DNA from 4 places in the Streptomyces daliensis genome. Region 2 is predicted to be linked to each of the others. Evidence: riboswitches for the same ligand, from Rfam matches in the RefSeq annotation. Region 2 holds a riboswitch; each other region holds the start of a gene.
What was found. Region 2 has a riboswitch for cyclic di-AMP ahead of ACYVOO_RS04175 (M23 family metallopeptidase). Riboswitches for the same ligand answer to the same signal wherever they lie in the genome.

Region 1 (3,784 bases), on a different contig from region 2:
CCAGCCGCCGCCGCTGTCGGCGAAGCAGGCGCCGCCGTCGGGCGCCGGGTGCCAGGTGTACGAGGTGCCGGAGACCGCCTGGCCCGATCTCGCGATCACCCTGCTCGTGAAGGACTGCGGCAACTGGACGCCGTTCGCGTCGGCGGGGCCGAGCGCCCCGTACGGGCCGGTGCCCGGCTGCGCCGGGTCCGCGTGCGCGGCGCCGCGCCACAGCGTGCCGCCGAAGACGGCGGCCGAGCCGGTGAGCACGGCCGCGCGCAGGAAGGTACGACGCCGGAAGTCACGGCGTTCCACGGTCACTCCACGTTCCACGGTCACTCCACTCGACGAGTCTGCGGTGCCCGGCGGTGTCGCGTCCGCCGGGGAGAGCGGTGGTGCGTGCGGTGCGTGTGCCTTGGTGCCTTGCGGGTGCTGCCCGTGCTGCCCGTGCTGCCCGTATGGCCGGTACCGCCGGTACGGGACGGTCCGGTCCGGTCCGGGCGGGGTGGAACCTAGCGCTCGGGCGTGACCGGCGCCACAACTCCCCGTGAACCGGAGGCGCGACGGAGCGGGGCCGAACGCCGGATGCCCGGTGTCCCTGGCGGGGACACCGGGCATCGGTGTGGCTTCGCCTGCCGCTTTCCGGAGGACGCGTGTGGCCCGCGCCCTCCGGTCCGTTGCGGGCGTAGGGGAGGGAACGCCTCAGACGGAGAGACCGTGCGACTGGAGGTAGCTCACGGGGTCGATGTCGGAGCCGTAGTCGGGACCGGTGCGGACCTCGAAGTGCAGGTGCGGCCCTGTGCTGTTGCCGGTCGAGCCGGAGACGGCGATCTGCTCGCCCGCGTCGACCTGCTGGCCGGGCTGGACGGAGGAGGAGGTCAGGTGGCCGTACTGGGTGTACTTGCCGTCGTCGTTCTTGATGACGACCTCGTTGCCGTAGGCGCCGCCCCAGTCCGCCGAGACGACGGTGCCGGAGGTGACCGACTTCACCGGGGTGCCGGAGGAGGCGGAGAAGTCGACGCCGGTGTGGCTGCCGCTGGACCAGGAGCCGCCGGACGCCTTGTACGGGGTGCTGGTGCCCGCGTCGACCGGCTTGACGTAGTCGCTGGAAGCGGACTGGCCGTCGTCGGAGCCCGCGTCCGAGGTCTCGGCGGTCTTGGAGGCGCCGCCCTGCGGCTGCGTCTTCACCTCGTCGCCGGAACCGGAGGCGGAACCGGAGAGGGTCAGCTTCTGGCCGGGGACGATGACGTTCGGGTCGCCGCCGATGGTCTGGCGGTTCGACTCGTACAGCTTCTTCCAGCCGCCCTCGACGCCCTCGGACTTGGCGATCTTGGCGAGGGTGTCACCGCTCGCGACGGTGTACGAGCCCGAGCCGCCCTGGGGCTTGCTCTGCTGCTCGGTCTGCTTCGGCTGCTCGGTCTGCTGCGGCTGCGCGGACTTCGTCGCGGAGTCGTCGGAACCGGAGCCGGAACCGGAGTCGGGGTTCACGTCGGGGGAGCCGCTGTTCTGGCTCAGCCCGGCCTTGGGGCCGCAGTTGGGCCAGGCGCCCGGACCCTGCTTGGCCAGCACCTTCTCGGCGATGGCTATCTGCTGGTCCTTGGTGGCCTTGTCGGCGGTCGGCGCGTACTGCGAACCGCCGTAGGCGTCCCAGGTGCTCTTGTCGAACTGGACGCCGCCGTAATAGCCGTTTCCGGTGTTGATGGACCAGTCGCCGCCCGACTCGCACTGGGCGACCTTGTCCCAGGTGCTGACGTCGGCGGCGTGCGCGTTCGCGGCGCCCATCAGCGGAAGGGCGATACCCGCGCCACCTGCGGCGAGAGCGAGCGAGACGCGGGAAATGCGCCGCGCGTTACGGCCATTGGACTGTCGGTTAACGCTTTCGCGTGCAAACACAGAAGTGTTCCTCTCCTACGCCTGCGAGGTGAGCTGTCGGATTCGGGCTGGAGTTGCCCGGCCACCTGCGCACATGCCCGTGGCATGTGCGCGAGGGGGCTTCACCCCAAGCCGGTCGCGTTTCCGCGACGCGGCACTTACCTGTGGTTCCCCCGCTCCTGCCGCCCTTGGGTCGGGTGATTTCCGCTGACCGGGCGGCAGGATTCGGCGTCCCGGTCACGGGCCACCGCATGGGACGTGCGATGGCGGATGCACCGTAAACAGATGGAATTCGCGGGGACAACTAAAGACAGGGAAGGAGAGCCATGTGGGGACCCGCGCATTTCTCATACGGAGTGTCGAATAAGTCCGTAAGAGAACGCTGTGCGCAGGGCATTCGAAACACGCGTGCCGCGTCCGCGTCAAAACCGGAACCCTTTCGATCTTGCCTTCCTGTGTCGCTCCTCACGCACCTCCTGTGGAACGCGTCACGTCATTTCCGGCTCGCGCGGGGGCACTCGGCACGATGCCGGGCGTGTGTGGAATACCCCCTGGGGTACCCGTGTTACGGTCGATGATGGATACCCCGGGGGGTACATGAACGAGTCGGTCCGGGAGAACCGGAGCGAACGGAGAGCGGAGAGGAGAGGGTCGGCCGTGTTCTTCGTCGACACCATCGGGACCGAGGGCCTGGGCAACCGCGGCTATCTGGCGGGAGGCGCGACGGAAGCCGTCGTCGTGGACCCGCCCCGCGACATCGACCGCGTGCTCGCGGCGGCGGCACGCAGGGGCGTGCGCGTCGGCCTCGTCGCGGAGACCCATGTGCACAACGACTACGTCAGCGGAGGCCTGGAGCTGGCCCGCGTCACAGGCGCCCGCTATCTCGTCCCCGCCGAGGCGCACGTCGCCTTCGCCCGCGTGCCCGTACGCGACGGCGACACCGCGACGGTCGACGCCGGCGCGGGCCTGACGCTGCGGGCCCTCGCCACCCCCGGCCACACCCCGCACCACACCTCCTACGCGCTGGAGGAGAACGGCCGCGCCGTGCTGGCCTTCACCGGCGGCTCCCTCCTCATCGGCACCACGGGCCGCCCCGACCTGGTCGAACCCCGGCTGACCGAGCCGCTCGCCCGCGCCCAGCACGCCTCGGCGCGCCGGCTGGCCGACGAACTGGCCGACGACGTGCGCGTCCTGCCCACCCACGGTTTCGGCAGCTTCTGCTCCTCCGGCGGCTCCGGTGGCTCCGGCGCGGGCTCCGGCGGCTCCGACGGCTCCACGACGATCGGCGAGGAACGCGCGCACAACGACGCGCTCACCCGCGACGTGGACGACTTCGTCAAGGACGTACTCGCCGGGCTGGAGGACGTGCCCGCCTACTACACGCACATGGCCCCGGCCAACGCCTCGGGCCCGGCCCCCCTGGACCTCACCCCGCCCCGCCCCGCCGACGCGCACGACCTCGCGCGGCGCCTGGCCGAGGGCGAGTGGGTGGTGGACCTGCGCTCGCGGGTGGCGTTCTCCGAGGGGCACCTCGCGGGCGCGTTCAACTTCGAGGGCGACGGCAAGCTCGCCACGTATCTCGCCTGGCTGATCCCCTGGGGCAAGCCCGTCACCCTGCTCGCCGAGACCCCCGGGCAGATCGCGGCGGCGCAGCGCGAGCTGGCCCGCGTCGGCATCGACCGCCCGGCGGCGGCGGCGACCGGAGGCCCGTCCTCCTGGCTGCGTACGGGCGAGCGCCCGCACTCCTTCCCGCGCGCCGGCTTCGCCGACCTGGCTGCGGCCAGGGAGCGGGACGGCGGCGAGGGGATCGTGGTGCTCGACGTGCGCCGCGCGTCCGAGCGCGCGAAGGGCCACGTCGAGGGCTCGTTCCACCTCCCCGTCCACGAGGTGCACGGCCGCGCCGACGAGGTGCAGCGCGGCGTGGTGTGGGTGC
Region 2 (3,784 bases):
CCGGGGGCCGCCAGAGGGGGAGCGATTGGAGCAGGTCAAGTGGCCGAGCGCGCCATGAAGGGTCAGATTGGGACGGTGGCGGACCAGAGATCGGGCAGGGGCAGGGGCAGGTTCCGGGGCGGCGGCAGCCGACGGACGACCGTGCCCGCGGAGCCTCCAGCCGACGGACGCTGCGTCCCTTTCCTCCTGCTGCCCCTCCTGATGCTCGCCCTCGGCATCCTCCTGAACGTCACCACCTTCTCCGAGATCACGGGCGCCCCCTTCTTCGCCGCCGCGCCCCTGGTGACAGCCCCCTTCTGCACCCGCGGGGTGACCGTCGGCACGGGGCTCATAGCCACCGCCCTCTTCGCGGCGCTGCTTCTGCTGGACGGCCCGTCGGACCTGCTCGACGACTCGATGCGCACCCTCACCGTCGCCACCGTCTCCGCGCTCGCCGTCTTCATCAGCGGCATCGTGCGCCGCAGCGGCGCGGCCCTGGACTCCGCGCGGATCATCGCCGAGGCGGCCCAGCGCGCGGTGCTGCCGCTGCCGCCCCCGCGCATCGGACGGCTGGAGTTCGCGGCGCGCTACAAGGCCGCGCAGACCGGCGCCCGTATCGGCGGGGACCTCTACGCGGTCCAGGAGACCCCGCACGGGACCCGGATGCTCGTCGGGGACGTGCGGGGGAAGGGGCTCGGGGCCGTGGAGGCGGTCGTCATCGTCATCGGCGCGTTCCGTGAGGCGGCCGAGCAGGAGGACACGCTGGAGGCGGTCGCGGGCCGCCTGGAGGGCGCGCTGCGGCGCGAGGGGGACCGCAGGAGGGGGCTCGACCAGTACGAGGGGTTCACGACGGCCGTCCTCGTCGAGGTACCGGCCGAGGACCCGGGCGTGCTCCGCGTCGTGAACCGCGGCCACCCGGCGCCGCTGCTGCTGAAGTCCGACGGGTTCCCCAGCTACATCGAGCCCAGGGTCCCCGCGCTGCCGCTGGGGATGCCCGAGCTGGGCGAGTGGCCCGACCGCGCTGACGAGGTGCCCTTCCCGCCCGGCGCGCATCTCCTGCTCTACACGGACGGCCTGTCCGAGGCGCGGGGCGAGGGGAGCGGCGTCTTCTACGAGCCCTCGCGCCGCCTGGCCGGGTGCGCCTTCGACGGTCCTGACGGGCTGCTGGACGCGCTGGTCGCGGACGTGGAGGCGTACACGGGCGGACGGATCACGGACGACATGGCGCTGCTGGTGGCGCGGCGCAGGGGGAGGTTGTGAAGACGGGGAGGGGGAGCTGTGGAGCGGTTCAAGACAGCTTTCCGGCCTGATGTTTCGTCACTCTCCGCGATCCGGCGCCCCAATTCGGGTAATTCCTGCCCCTGATTGCCCCCGTCTGCCCGGAAAAGTGCAGGGCAACGGCGACTACGAATTCGCCGGAACAGCTTGGAATTCGGCCCGCGACTCTATTAACGTTCGATAACGCAGCGCGGTCGTCACAGCCGTCACGAGAGTCGGCACCGTGCGCCGTCGCCGAATCCTGTACGTGCGTCAACGCGAGTCACCACTCGACGCGAAGCGCACCGAGGGAACCGGGGAACCACCACTTCTCGGCCGTCGTCAGCCGGCGGCGAGGGGGGTCTCTCACCGGTCGGCCCACACCGGGGCCGCCCTCCGAGGGATGGGGTGAATCGGACTCTCCCGCCCATGTCCCATGTGCGGGCGCTTCCGTAGGAGACCTTCCTGCTCCGAACCCGTCAGCTAACCCGGTAGGCGAGAAGGAAGGAAAGGAGTGCGCCCCCCGTGGCGTCCAAGAGGCATGCCCCCGAGGCCTCGTACGAGCCGTCCTTCGGCGGTTCACCGTCGTACGGCGCGTCCTACGACAGCCGGCCGCCCCACGGCGGCGACCACTTCGGCCACGGCCACGGCTTCGGCCAGGGCCACGGCACACCCGGCTACGGCCACGGCACATTCGACGCGTACGGCAACTACGACGCGCTGGGCCGTCCCGACGCGCTCGCCCCGGCGGGTGCCGCCCATGTCCCGGCCGGTGCGCGGAACTTCGACACGCAGACCATCGACGCTACGCAGACGTTCGAGGCCCCGTCCTTCGAGGCCCCGGCCTTCGACACCCAGGCGGTGCCCGTCCCGGACGTCTACGGTCCCGCGCGTGACGGTGGCGACGAGGACGGCGACGACGCGTTCGACGAGTGGAACCCCACCGAGGACTCCGTCCGTCCCGTCCGCGGCCGGCACCGCGTGGGCAAGCAGCGCGGCGGCGGCATGGCCCGCAGCGGCGCGGTGCTCGGCGTCGGCATGATCGCCGCCGTCGGCGCGGGCGGCATGGCCACCGCCAAGGACAAGGACCCGGCCGCGATATCCATGCCGGACCTCGCCTCCGCTGCTGACTCCGTGCAGGACCTCCCCGGCGTCGGCGGCCTCCTCGCGGGCGGCGCGGACGACGCGGAGGCCGTCGCCGCCGTCCAGGCGCCCCTGAGCCAGGCGGGCCTGTCCGAGGAGGACGCCGCCGCTGGCCGTACGGACGCGGGCGAGGCACTGCGCGCCCGCATCCTCGCGCAGGCCGAGTCCCAGCAGGCCGAGGCGGACGCGGCGGCGCGCGAGGCCGCCTCCCAGGCCGCCGCGGCCAAGGCGGCGACGGCAGCCGCCAAGGAGGCCAAGGAAGAGCGCGAGGAAGAGGCCGAGGCCAAGAAGAAGGCCGAGGAGGAGAAGCGCCGCAAGGCGGAGGCGGCCCGCCTCGCCAAGCTCGACAAGAGCTACACGCTCCCGGTCTCCTCGTACCAGCTCTCCGCGGGCTTCGGCTCCTCCGGCGGCATGTGGCAGAACGACCACACGGGCCAGGACTTCGCGTCCCCCACCGGCACCCCGGTCAAGGCCATCCACACGGGCACCATCAAGGAAGCGGGCTGGGCCGGTTCGTACGGCTACCGCATCGTGCTGGAGCTGGACGACGGCACCGAGCTGTGGTTCTGCCACCTGTCCTCGATGACGAAGTCGGCCGGTGACAAGGTCAGCACCGGCGACGTCATCGGCCGCGTCGGCTCCACAGGCAACTCCTCGGGACCGCACCTGCACGTCGAGGTCCGGCCCGGCGGCGGTGACCCGGTCGATCCGCTGGCGTGGCTGCGGGGCAAGGGCCTCAGCGTCTGACGGGGTTCCGCTGACGCGGCTCTGCTGACGCGGGTTCGCTGACGCGGTTCCGTCGGCCCGGGTCCGGGTTGGGAGCCCGGACCCGTGGTACCCGGTCGCCTCGGGCGGGTGGCGCACCACACGGCACCTCGCGCACTCGGGTCGCCCCCGCCCACTCACGACCACGCCGCCGCCTCGCACCGCCGAGGCGGGCGCACGCACCACTCGCCCCTGGCCCCCGTGGCCCTCGGCACAGCACGAGGAGGGGACGAGGCGGCGGCGAACGGGGCCCTTCGGCCGGTCCCTCCGGCCGGGCCCCAGCCCAGGACCCGGCGGCTCTGGTGGACCACCCCCCGACACCAGGGCCGTCGGCCTGCGCTTCCGTCCCGGCAGAGTTACCGTCCACGTATGGCTGACACACACAACTCGGACAACTCGGCGACCAGCGCGAACCCGGGCGGGAACCTGGGCGGGACAGCGAGCGGGACGGCCATGGCAGACCTGACCCGCGAGCGCCGCCCCCTCGGCGGGCTCTCCGTCTCACCGCTCTGCCTCGGCGGCAACGTCTTCGGCTGGACGGCCGACGAACCCGGCTCCTTCGCCGTGCTCGACGCCTACACCGCGCACGGCGGCAACTTCATCGACACCGCCGACGTCTACTCGGCCTGGGTCGAGGGCA
Region 3 (3,784 bases), on a different contig from region 2:
GATGGGTGCCCTGCGCTCCGGCACGGCGCGGATGCTGCCGGGCATGCTGCACGGCGCGCTGACCATGCTCGCGACGGGCATCGTCCTCGTCGGCCTCAATCAGGCGGACGACCAGCCCGTGAACAACGTCAAGATCGGGATCAAGCTGGCGCTGCTGGTGGTGATCCTGGGGCTGGTCTACGTGAAGAGGGACGAGGAGAAGGTCCCGTCAGCGCTGCTGGGCACGGTCGGCGCCCTGACGACCGTCAACATCTTCATCGCGGTGCTGTGGACGTGAACGGCGGCGCGTAGTCCCTCGATCCGCGCGCCCCGGAGGCCCCGGGACGCCCCGGGCGCGCGAAGGGGCGCGGCGCACCCGCTGGTGCCTCCGCGCCCCGTCGACGTACTCCCGCGACGTACTCCCGTCGAGCGCCCCGCGTCAGGCGGGCCGGACTCCCGAGTGGAACGGCATGTAGTCGATCGCCTCGTACTTCACGTCGTCGCCCGGCTTCGAGGCGTGGATCATCTGGCCGCCACCCACGTAGATGCCGACGTGGCTGACGTCGTCGTAGAAGAAGACCAGGTCTCCGGGGCGCAGGTCCGACTTGGCGACCCGCGTGCCGACCTTCACCTGGTCGTACGTGGTCCGGGGCAGGGATATCCCCGCGCTCTTCCAGGCGTCCTGGGTGAGCCCCGAGCAGTCGTACGAGTTGGGCCCCGTGGCGCCCCACACGTAGGGCTTGCCGAGCTGCTGCTTGGCGAAGTCGATCACCTTCGCGGCCTTGGCCGAGTACGAGCCGCCCGACGAACCGGAACCAGAACCGGAACCTGAGCCCGAGCCCTCGGAGGAACCCGACCCGTCGCCCTGTTCCCGCTTCTGGCGCTCGGCCGCCTCACGGCGCTCCGCCGCGGCCCGCTCGGCCGCCTCGCGCCGCGCCTCGGCCCGCTTCTCGCGCTCGATCTGCGCCAGCCGCGCCTTCTCCTTGGCGGTCAGCTTCGACAGCAACTGCCGCGCCTCGGCCAGCTTCGACTGCACCTCGCGCTTGCTCTCCTTCAGCTCCTTCTGTGAAGAGGAGAGCGATTCCAGCTCGCGCGTCGCCTCGGCGCGCTTCTCGGTGGCTGCCTTCTGCCGCTTCTCGTAGTCGTCGACGGCCTCCTTCTGGCGGCCGGTCATGCGGTCCAGCAGGTGCGTCTGCGCGAAGAAGCTCTGCGGGTCCTCGGTCAGCAGCAGCGTCGCGGTCTGCGAGATGCCGCCCGTGCGGTACTGCGCGGCGGCGAAGTTGCCGAGGACGCGGCGCGACTCGTTCAGCTTGTCGGTGCGCTCGGCGACCTCGTCGAGCATGCCGTCGGTCTTCTCGCGCTGTGCGTCGGTCTTCTCCTTGGCCGCGTTGTACTTCTGCGTCGAGGCGCCCGCCTGCTGGTAGAGCTTGTCGACCTTCTGCTTGACCTCTTCGACCGACTGCCGTCCGCCGCCGCCCCCGCCGTCGTCCGAGGGCGAGGCGGTCGCGCTCTGGGAGAGCAGGGTGACGGACGCGAGGGCCGCGGTGGTGACACCGATGACGCCCCGCTTGGAGGCTGCGGAGTGCAGTACGCGGGTGCGCGGCTTGCGATGCGACGCCAAGGCCGACGACTCCTTCCGTGAACCGCCTACCGGGTTAGCTGACGGGTTCGGGCGTCGGAAGGCTGCCCTACGGACCGGAGCGCTCCGCTCACGCGGCGCGTACGGGCCGATTCACCCCGGGTGGCACGCGGGCACGCGGTGGTCGCGCGGCGTACGCGAGTGGGTCCCCGGCTCCGGCCCTGCGGCCGGACTCGGCGGTGGCCGCCCGTGCCGACGCTGTCGCCGACGGGGGTGCGGGCTGCCTGGCACGGCACGGTAGCGAAGGTGTGCCGTTCCTGTGAAGGCTGGTGAGGGATACGTCCGATATCTCTTCGTTACCCGTGCGGGATTGGTGCGGTATCCGTCCGGTATGGGCATGCGGGGGTCCGTACGAGACCGGCGCGGGGTCGCCGCCAGGCGCTCGTCGACGGGCCGCGTACCCGCGCCGGGGCGCGGATTTCCGGGCGATTCCCGGGGCGATTCCCGGGACGCGCGGAGGTCTGTCGGTGGGGCCGCCTAGACTCGGACGACGATGAGCAGCCTCTTCGACGACAGCTTCCTGGCGAACCTCGATCCCAAGACCGAGGACCCGCCTCCGCCTCCCCCCGAGGACCAGCACCCGGAGGAGGAGATCCCGGACGATCTCTTCGCGGGCACCTTCGCCGGGGGCGCGGCAGCCGCGCGTGACGCGTATCACCGCGGCGGCTCGCCCCGCACCGTGGTGGACACGGACGCGCTGCTGGAGGGCATGAACGAGCAGCAGCGCGCCGCCGTCGTGCACAGCGGCTCCCCGCTGCTCATCGTCGCCGGGGCGGGCTCGGGCAAGACCCGGGTGCTCACCCACCGCATCGCCCATCTGCTGGGTGCGCGGGGGGTCCACCCGGGCCAGATCCTCGCGATCACCTTCACCAACAAGGCCGCCGGCGAGATGAAGGAGCGCGTCGCGGAGCTGGTCGGGCCGCGTGCGCAGTCGATGTGGGTGTCCACCTTCCACAGCGCGTGCGTGCGCATCCTGCGCCGCGAGCACAAGAAGCTCGGCTTCACCTCGTCCTTCTCGATCTATGATGCGGCGGACTCCAAGCGCCTCATGGCCCTGGTCTGCCGCGATCTGGACCTGGACCCGAAGCGTTTCCCGCCGAAGTCGTTCAGCGCCAAGGTCTCGAACCTGAAGAACGAGCTGATCGACGAGGAGGACTTCGCGGCCCAGGCCACGGACGGTTTCGAGAAGACCCTCGCCGAGGCGTACGCGATGTACCAGGCACGGCTGCGCGAGGCCAACGCCCTGGACTTTGACGACATCATCATGACGACCGTCCACCTCCTCCAAGCGTTCCCTGACGTGGCGGAGCACTATCACCGCCGCTTCCGGCACGTGCTGGTGGACGAGTATCAGGACACCAACCACGCGCAGTACACGCTGGTGCGCGAGCTCGTGGGCACGGGCGCCAGTGCCGGCGCGGGCACGGATACGGATACGGGTGTGGGCGCGGGCGCCGTCGAGCGGGCCGAGCTGTGCGTCGTCGGCGACGCGGACCAGTCGATCTACGCGTTCCGCGGCGCCACCATCCGCAACATCCTCCAGTTCGAGGAGGACTACCCGGACGCCACCACCATCCTCCTGGAGCAGAACTACCGCTCCACGCAGACCATCCTCAGCGCCGCCAACGCCGTCATCGAGCGGAATGAGAACCGGCGCCCCAAGAACCTGTGGACCCAGGCCGGAGCGGGCGCCCGCATCACGGGCTACGTCGCGGACACCGAGCACGACGAAGCACAGTTCATCGCGGACGAGATCGACCGCCTCACGGACGCGGGCGACGCGCGCGCGGGCGATGTCGCGGTCTTCTACCGCACGAACGCGCAGTCCCGTGTCTTCGAAGAGGTCTTCATCCGCGTCGGCCTGCCGTACAAGGTCGTCGGCGGCGTCCGCTTCTACGAGCGCAGGGAGGTCCGCGATGTGCTGGCCTATCTGCGCGTCCTCGCCAACCCCGAGGACTCGGTCTCCATGCGCCGCATCCTCAACACCCCGAAGCGCGGCATCGGCGACCGCGCCGAGGCGATGATCGACGCGCTGGCGCTCCGCGAGAAGATCACCTTCCCGCAGGCCCTGGTCCGCGTCGACGAGGCGTACGGCATGGCGGCCCGCTCCGCGAACGCCGTGAAGCGGTTCAACACGCTGATGGAGGAGCTGCGCACCATCGTCGA
Region 4 (3,784 bases), on a different contig from region 2:
TCTCCGAGGGCCTCGAAGAACTCCCGGAGACCGTCTGATTCGCACCGTCTGATTCTCTGCCCTCAGTGGCAGGAAAAGAGCAGGAGGAATTCACGGGCACACGCCTGTGAATTCCTCCTCTTCTTTGTATACGGGGAGTGTTAAAGAGAATCGCGCGCCGTGTTTACGGAAGGTTTCGTACTCCTCACGGCCGCTTTGCGCGCGACCCCTTTCGGTACCGGGCGGCGCAGCCTGTGGAGCACCGCGGAACGCTCCACGTGCTGGGCCGTCAGCGCGCGGGCCCGCTCGGCGTCGCCACGCGCCACCGCGTCGACGATGGCGCCGTACTCCTGCCAGACGGTGGCGGCCTGCGCGGGCACGTCCACCGCGTACACCCACGTGATCTTGCGCCGGAGCTGGGTGAGCAGCGTCGTCAGGCTGGGGCTGCCGGACGCCTGGGCCAGCGTCTCGTGGAACCAGTCGCCCAGGGAGCGCAGGTCGGAGAGGTGGCCGCGGTCCACGCGCTGCTGGCCGAGGCGCACGAGACCGCGCAGCACCTTGAGGTGTGCCTCGGTGCGCCGCTGCGCCGCGCGCGCCGCGCCCAGCGGCTCCAGCACCGCGCGGATCTCCAGCAGATCCGCCGCCTCCTGCTCCGTCGGCTCGGCCACGCAGGCGCCCGCGTGCCTGCGCGTCAGCACGAAACCCTCGGACTCCAGCGTGCGCAGCGCCTCGCGCACGGGGACCCGCGAGACTCCGTAACGCCGCGCGAGGAGTTCCTCGGTGAGCCGGGCGCCGGGCGGAAATGCCCCGCTGACGATGTCGTCGCGGATTGCCGTGCAGACCGCGTGCGCGGAAATTCGCATGACTCGAACTGTATTGCAGCCACGTCGAATTTCCGATGGCGAGAGTTCCCCTCACGTGAATACGGCGTGAAAAGGACCCCCGGCCATGTGTCGGCCGGGGGTCCTGATACTCACGGATGCCGCGCGGAGTCGGGTGCGGCACCGGATTGGGCGTCGGGTGCGGCGCCGGATTCAGATTCGGATTCGGTCAGATCTTGACGCCGTGCTGGCGCAGATAGGCGACCGGGTCCATGTCCGAGCCGTAGTCGGGGCCCGTACGGGCCTCGAAGTGGAGGTGCGGGCCCGAGGAGTTGCCGGTGGAGCCGGAGAGGGCGATCTGCTGGCCCGAGGTGACGGACTGGCCGACCGAGACGCCGATGGACGACAGGTGGCCGTACTGCGTGTACGTGCCGTCCTTGTGCTTGATCACGATGTTGTTGCCGTAGGCGCCGCCGTCGCCCGCCTCCACGACCTCACCGGCCGCGACGGACTTGACCGGGGTGCCCTGGGCCGCGTGGAAGTCGATGCCGGTGTGGCTGCCGGAGGACCACATGCCGCCGCCGGTCTGGTAGCCGGTGGAGACGTAGGAGTTGTCGACGGGGGCGACGTAGCCGTTGAGCGCGGCGCGCTTGGCCTCCGCCTTGCGGGCCGCGCGCTCCTTGGCCTCCTTGGCCTCGCGCTCGCGCTCCGCCTTCTCGGCCGCCGCCTTGCGCTTGGCCTCGTCGGCACGCTTCTTCGCCTCGGCCGCGGCCTTCTTGGCGGCGGCCTCGGCCCTGGCGCGCTCGGCCTCGGCCTGCTGGGCCTCGGCCTGGTCGCCGACGGTCGCGGCGAGGGAACCGCCCAGGTCGATGGCCTGGGTCAGACCGGTGTCGGTGACGGTGGACGCCTCGTCGTTGGCGGCGAGCGCCGGGGACGCGACGGAGCCCACGACGCCGACAGCGGCGAGGCCCGCTATGCCTGCGGCGTTGACGCCCGCACGGCGACGGGCACGACTCTGCCCACGATGCTTACCGGTGGCACGGATGAACGCCATGATCTGGCGTGACTCCTTTCCTTCCTTCTCGCCTACCGGGTTAGCTGACGGGTTCGGAGCAGGAAGGTCTCCTACGGGCGCCTCGTACGGGAGGCGTCCGATTCACCCCAAGGGACGTGTGGGTCCCCGGCTCCCCTGGCTCGCGCCGTACGGGGACTCGGCGATCACTGTCCGTCGGCCGCGGCGCGGTCACTTCTGACGAACAGCGGCCACGACGCTAAGACGGGCATCAGCACGGCGCCAAACAGATCCCGTCTTTTGTCGCGCATGCCACACCCAACACCGGGGCAACACCGGCCAAATCAGACAGGGAAAACGGACATGACGCCGCGACATGTGGAGGGCCCGTGAACAGTCGGCCGACTGTTCACGGGCCCTCCATCACATTCCGGGCGGCTCCGGCGGCGTAGCGCCGGGCGGCGCGGCGCCTCAGGTCCCGGAGACCACGCTCACCTCGCCGATGCCCAGCGCCCGCACCGGCTCCGCGATCTGCGAGGCGTCACCCACCAGGACGGTGACCAGGCGGTCGGCCGGGAAGGCGTTCACGACGGCCGCCGTGGCCTCCACGGTGCCCGTCTCGGCCAGCCGCGCGTACATCCGCGCCTGGAAGTCGTCCGGCAGATACTGCTCGACCTGATCGGCGAGGGTGCCCGCGACGGCGGCGGCCGTCTCGTAGCGCAGCGGGGCGACGCCCACGAGGTTCTGCACGGCGACGTCCCGCTCCTCGTCCGTGAGGCCCTCGGCCGCCAGGGTGCGCAGAACCTGCCACAGGTCCTCCAGCGCGGGCCCCGTCACCTCGGTGGCGACCGAGCCGGAGATGGCGAGCATGGCGGCGCCCGTGCCCTCGGGCGCTGAGCGCAGCACCTGGCCGAAGGCGCGCACCCCGTAGGTGTAGCCCTTCTCCTCGCGCAGCACGCGGTCCAGCCGGGAGGTGAGGGTGCCGCCGAGGCAGTACGTGCCCAGCACCTGCGCGGGCCAGACGCGGTCGTGCTTGTCCGCGCCGATGCGGCCGATCAGCAACTGCGTCTGCACGGCGCCCGGACGGTCCACGATGATCACGCGGCCCGTGTCGTCCGCGGTGACCGGCGGCACGGGGCGGGGCTCGGCCGTCGATCCGGTCCAGGTGCCGAGGGAGTCGGCCAGCGCCTCGTCCAGATCGACGCCTTCGAGGTCGCCGACGACGACGGCGGTGGCCGTCGCGGGGCGCACATGTGCCTCGTAGAAGGCACGGACCGAGGCGGCATCGATACGGGCGACCGACTCCTCGGTGCCCTGGCGCGGCCGGGACATGCGGGAGGCGGCGGGGAACAGCTGGTGGGAGAGCTCCTTGGCCGCGCGGCGGGCCGGGTTGGCCAGCTCGTGCGGGATCTCGTCCAGCCGGTTGTTGACCAGCCGCTCGACCTCGCCGTCGGGGAAGGCCGGTGCGCGCAGCGCGTCGGCGAGCAGACCGAGCGCCTTGGGCAGCCGGGAGGCGGGGACCTCCAGGGAGACGCGCACGCCCGGGTGGTCGGCGTGCGCGTCCAGGGTGGCGCCGCAGCGCTCCAGCTCGTAGGCGAACTCCTCGGCGTCGTGCTTGTCCGTGCCCTCGGACAGGGCGCGGGCCATGATCGTGGCCACGCCGTCAAGGCCCTCGGGCTCGGCCTCCAGGGGGGCCAGGAGGTTGACCTCCACGGCGACGACCTGCTGGCCCGGGCGGTGGCAGCGCAGCACCGTGAGCCCGTTGGGCAGCGTGCCGCGCTCGGGCGCGGGGAAGGCCCAGGGCCTGGGGCTGCCGCCCCGGGGCTGGGGGTGGAGATCCATGCTCGGGCCTGGCCTCTCTGCGGGGGTGGTCGCGGTGTCGCTCACTGGCCGGGCTCCTCGTCCTGTCCGTCCTCGGCGTTCTCGTTCTCGGCGTTCTCGGCGTTCTCGGTGGCGGGCGCGGTCGGCTCGT

Region 1: another riboswitch for cyclic di-AMP. It lies ahead of ACYVOO_RS21970 (transglycosylase family protein); the one in region 2 lies ahead of ACYVOO_RS04175 (M23 family metallopeptidase).
Region 3: another riboswitch for cyclic di-AMP. It lies ahead of ACYVOO_RS16085 (C40 family peptidase); the one in region 2 lies ahead of ACYVOO_RS04175 (M23 family metallopeptidase).
Region 4: another riboswitch for cyclic di-AMP. It lies ahead of ACYVOO_RS11220 (M23 family metallopeptidase); the one in region 2 lies ahead of ACYVOO_RS04175 (M23 family metallopeptidase).

The regions. Positions count from the first base shown of each region.
Region 1 is NZ_BAAGSO010000089.1:99,297-103,080, reverse strand. It holds gene ACYVOO_RS21975 (alkaline phosphatase PhoX) at 1-294, opposite strand, end outside; gene ACYVOO_RS21970 (transglycosylase family protein) at 682-1,761, opposite strand; cyclic di-AMP (ydaO/yuaA leader) riboswitch at 1,876-2,061, opposite strand; gene ACYVOO_RS21965 (MBL fold metallo-hydrolase) at 2,509-3,784, shown strand, end outside.
Region 2 is NZ_BAAGSO010000015.1:22,255-26,038, reverse strand. It holds gene ACYVOO_RS04180 (PP2C family protein-serine/threonine phosphatase) at 76-1,239, shown strand; cyclic di-AMP (ydaO/yuaA leader) riboswitch at 1,521-1,748, shown strand; gene ACYVOO_RS04175 (M23 family metallopeptidase) at 2,098-3,126, shown strand; gene ACYVOO_RS04170 (aldo/keto reductase) at 3,598-3,784, shown strand, end outside.
Region 3 is NZ_BAAGSO010000069.1:106,260-110,043, forward strand. It holds gene ACYVOO_RS16080 (hypothetical protein) at 1-277, shown strand, start outside; gene ACYVOO_RS16085 (C40 family peptidase) at 419-1,600, opposite strand; cyclic di-AMP (ydaO/yuaA leader) riboswitch at 1,609-1,807, opposite strand; gene pcrA (DNA helicase PcrA) at 2,112-3,784, shown strand, end outside.
Region 4 is NZ_BAAGSO010000054.1:55,505-59,288, forward strand. It holds gene ACYVOO_RS11210 (HPr family phosphocarrier protein) at 1-38, shown strand, start outside; gene ACYVOO_RS11215 (GntR family transcriptional regulator) at 141-842, opposite strand; gene ACYVOO_RS11220 (M23 family metallopeptidase) at 1,030-1,854, opposite strand; cyclic di-AMP (ydaO/yuaA leader) riboswitch at 1,870-2,027, opposite strand; gene ACYVOO_RS11225 (M16 family metallopeptidase) at 2,284-3,654, opposite strand; gene ACYVOO_RS11230 (M16 family metallopeptidase) at 3,696-3,784, opposite strand, start outside.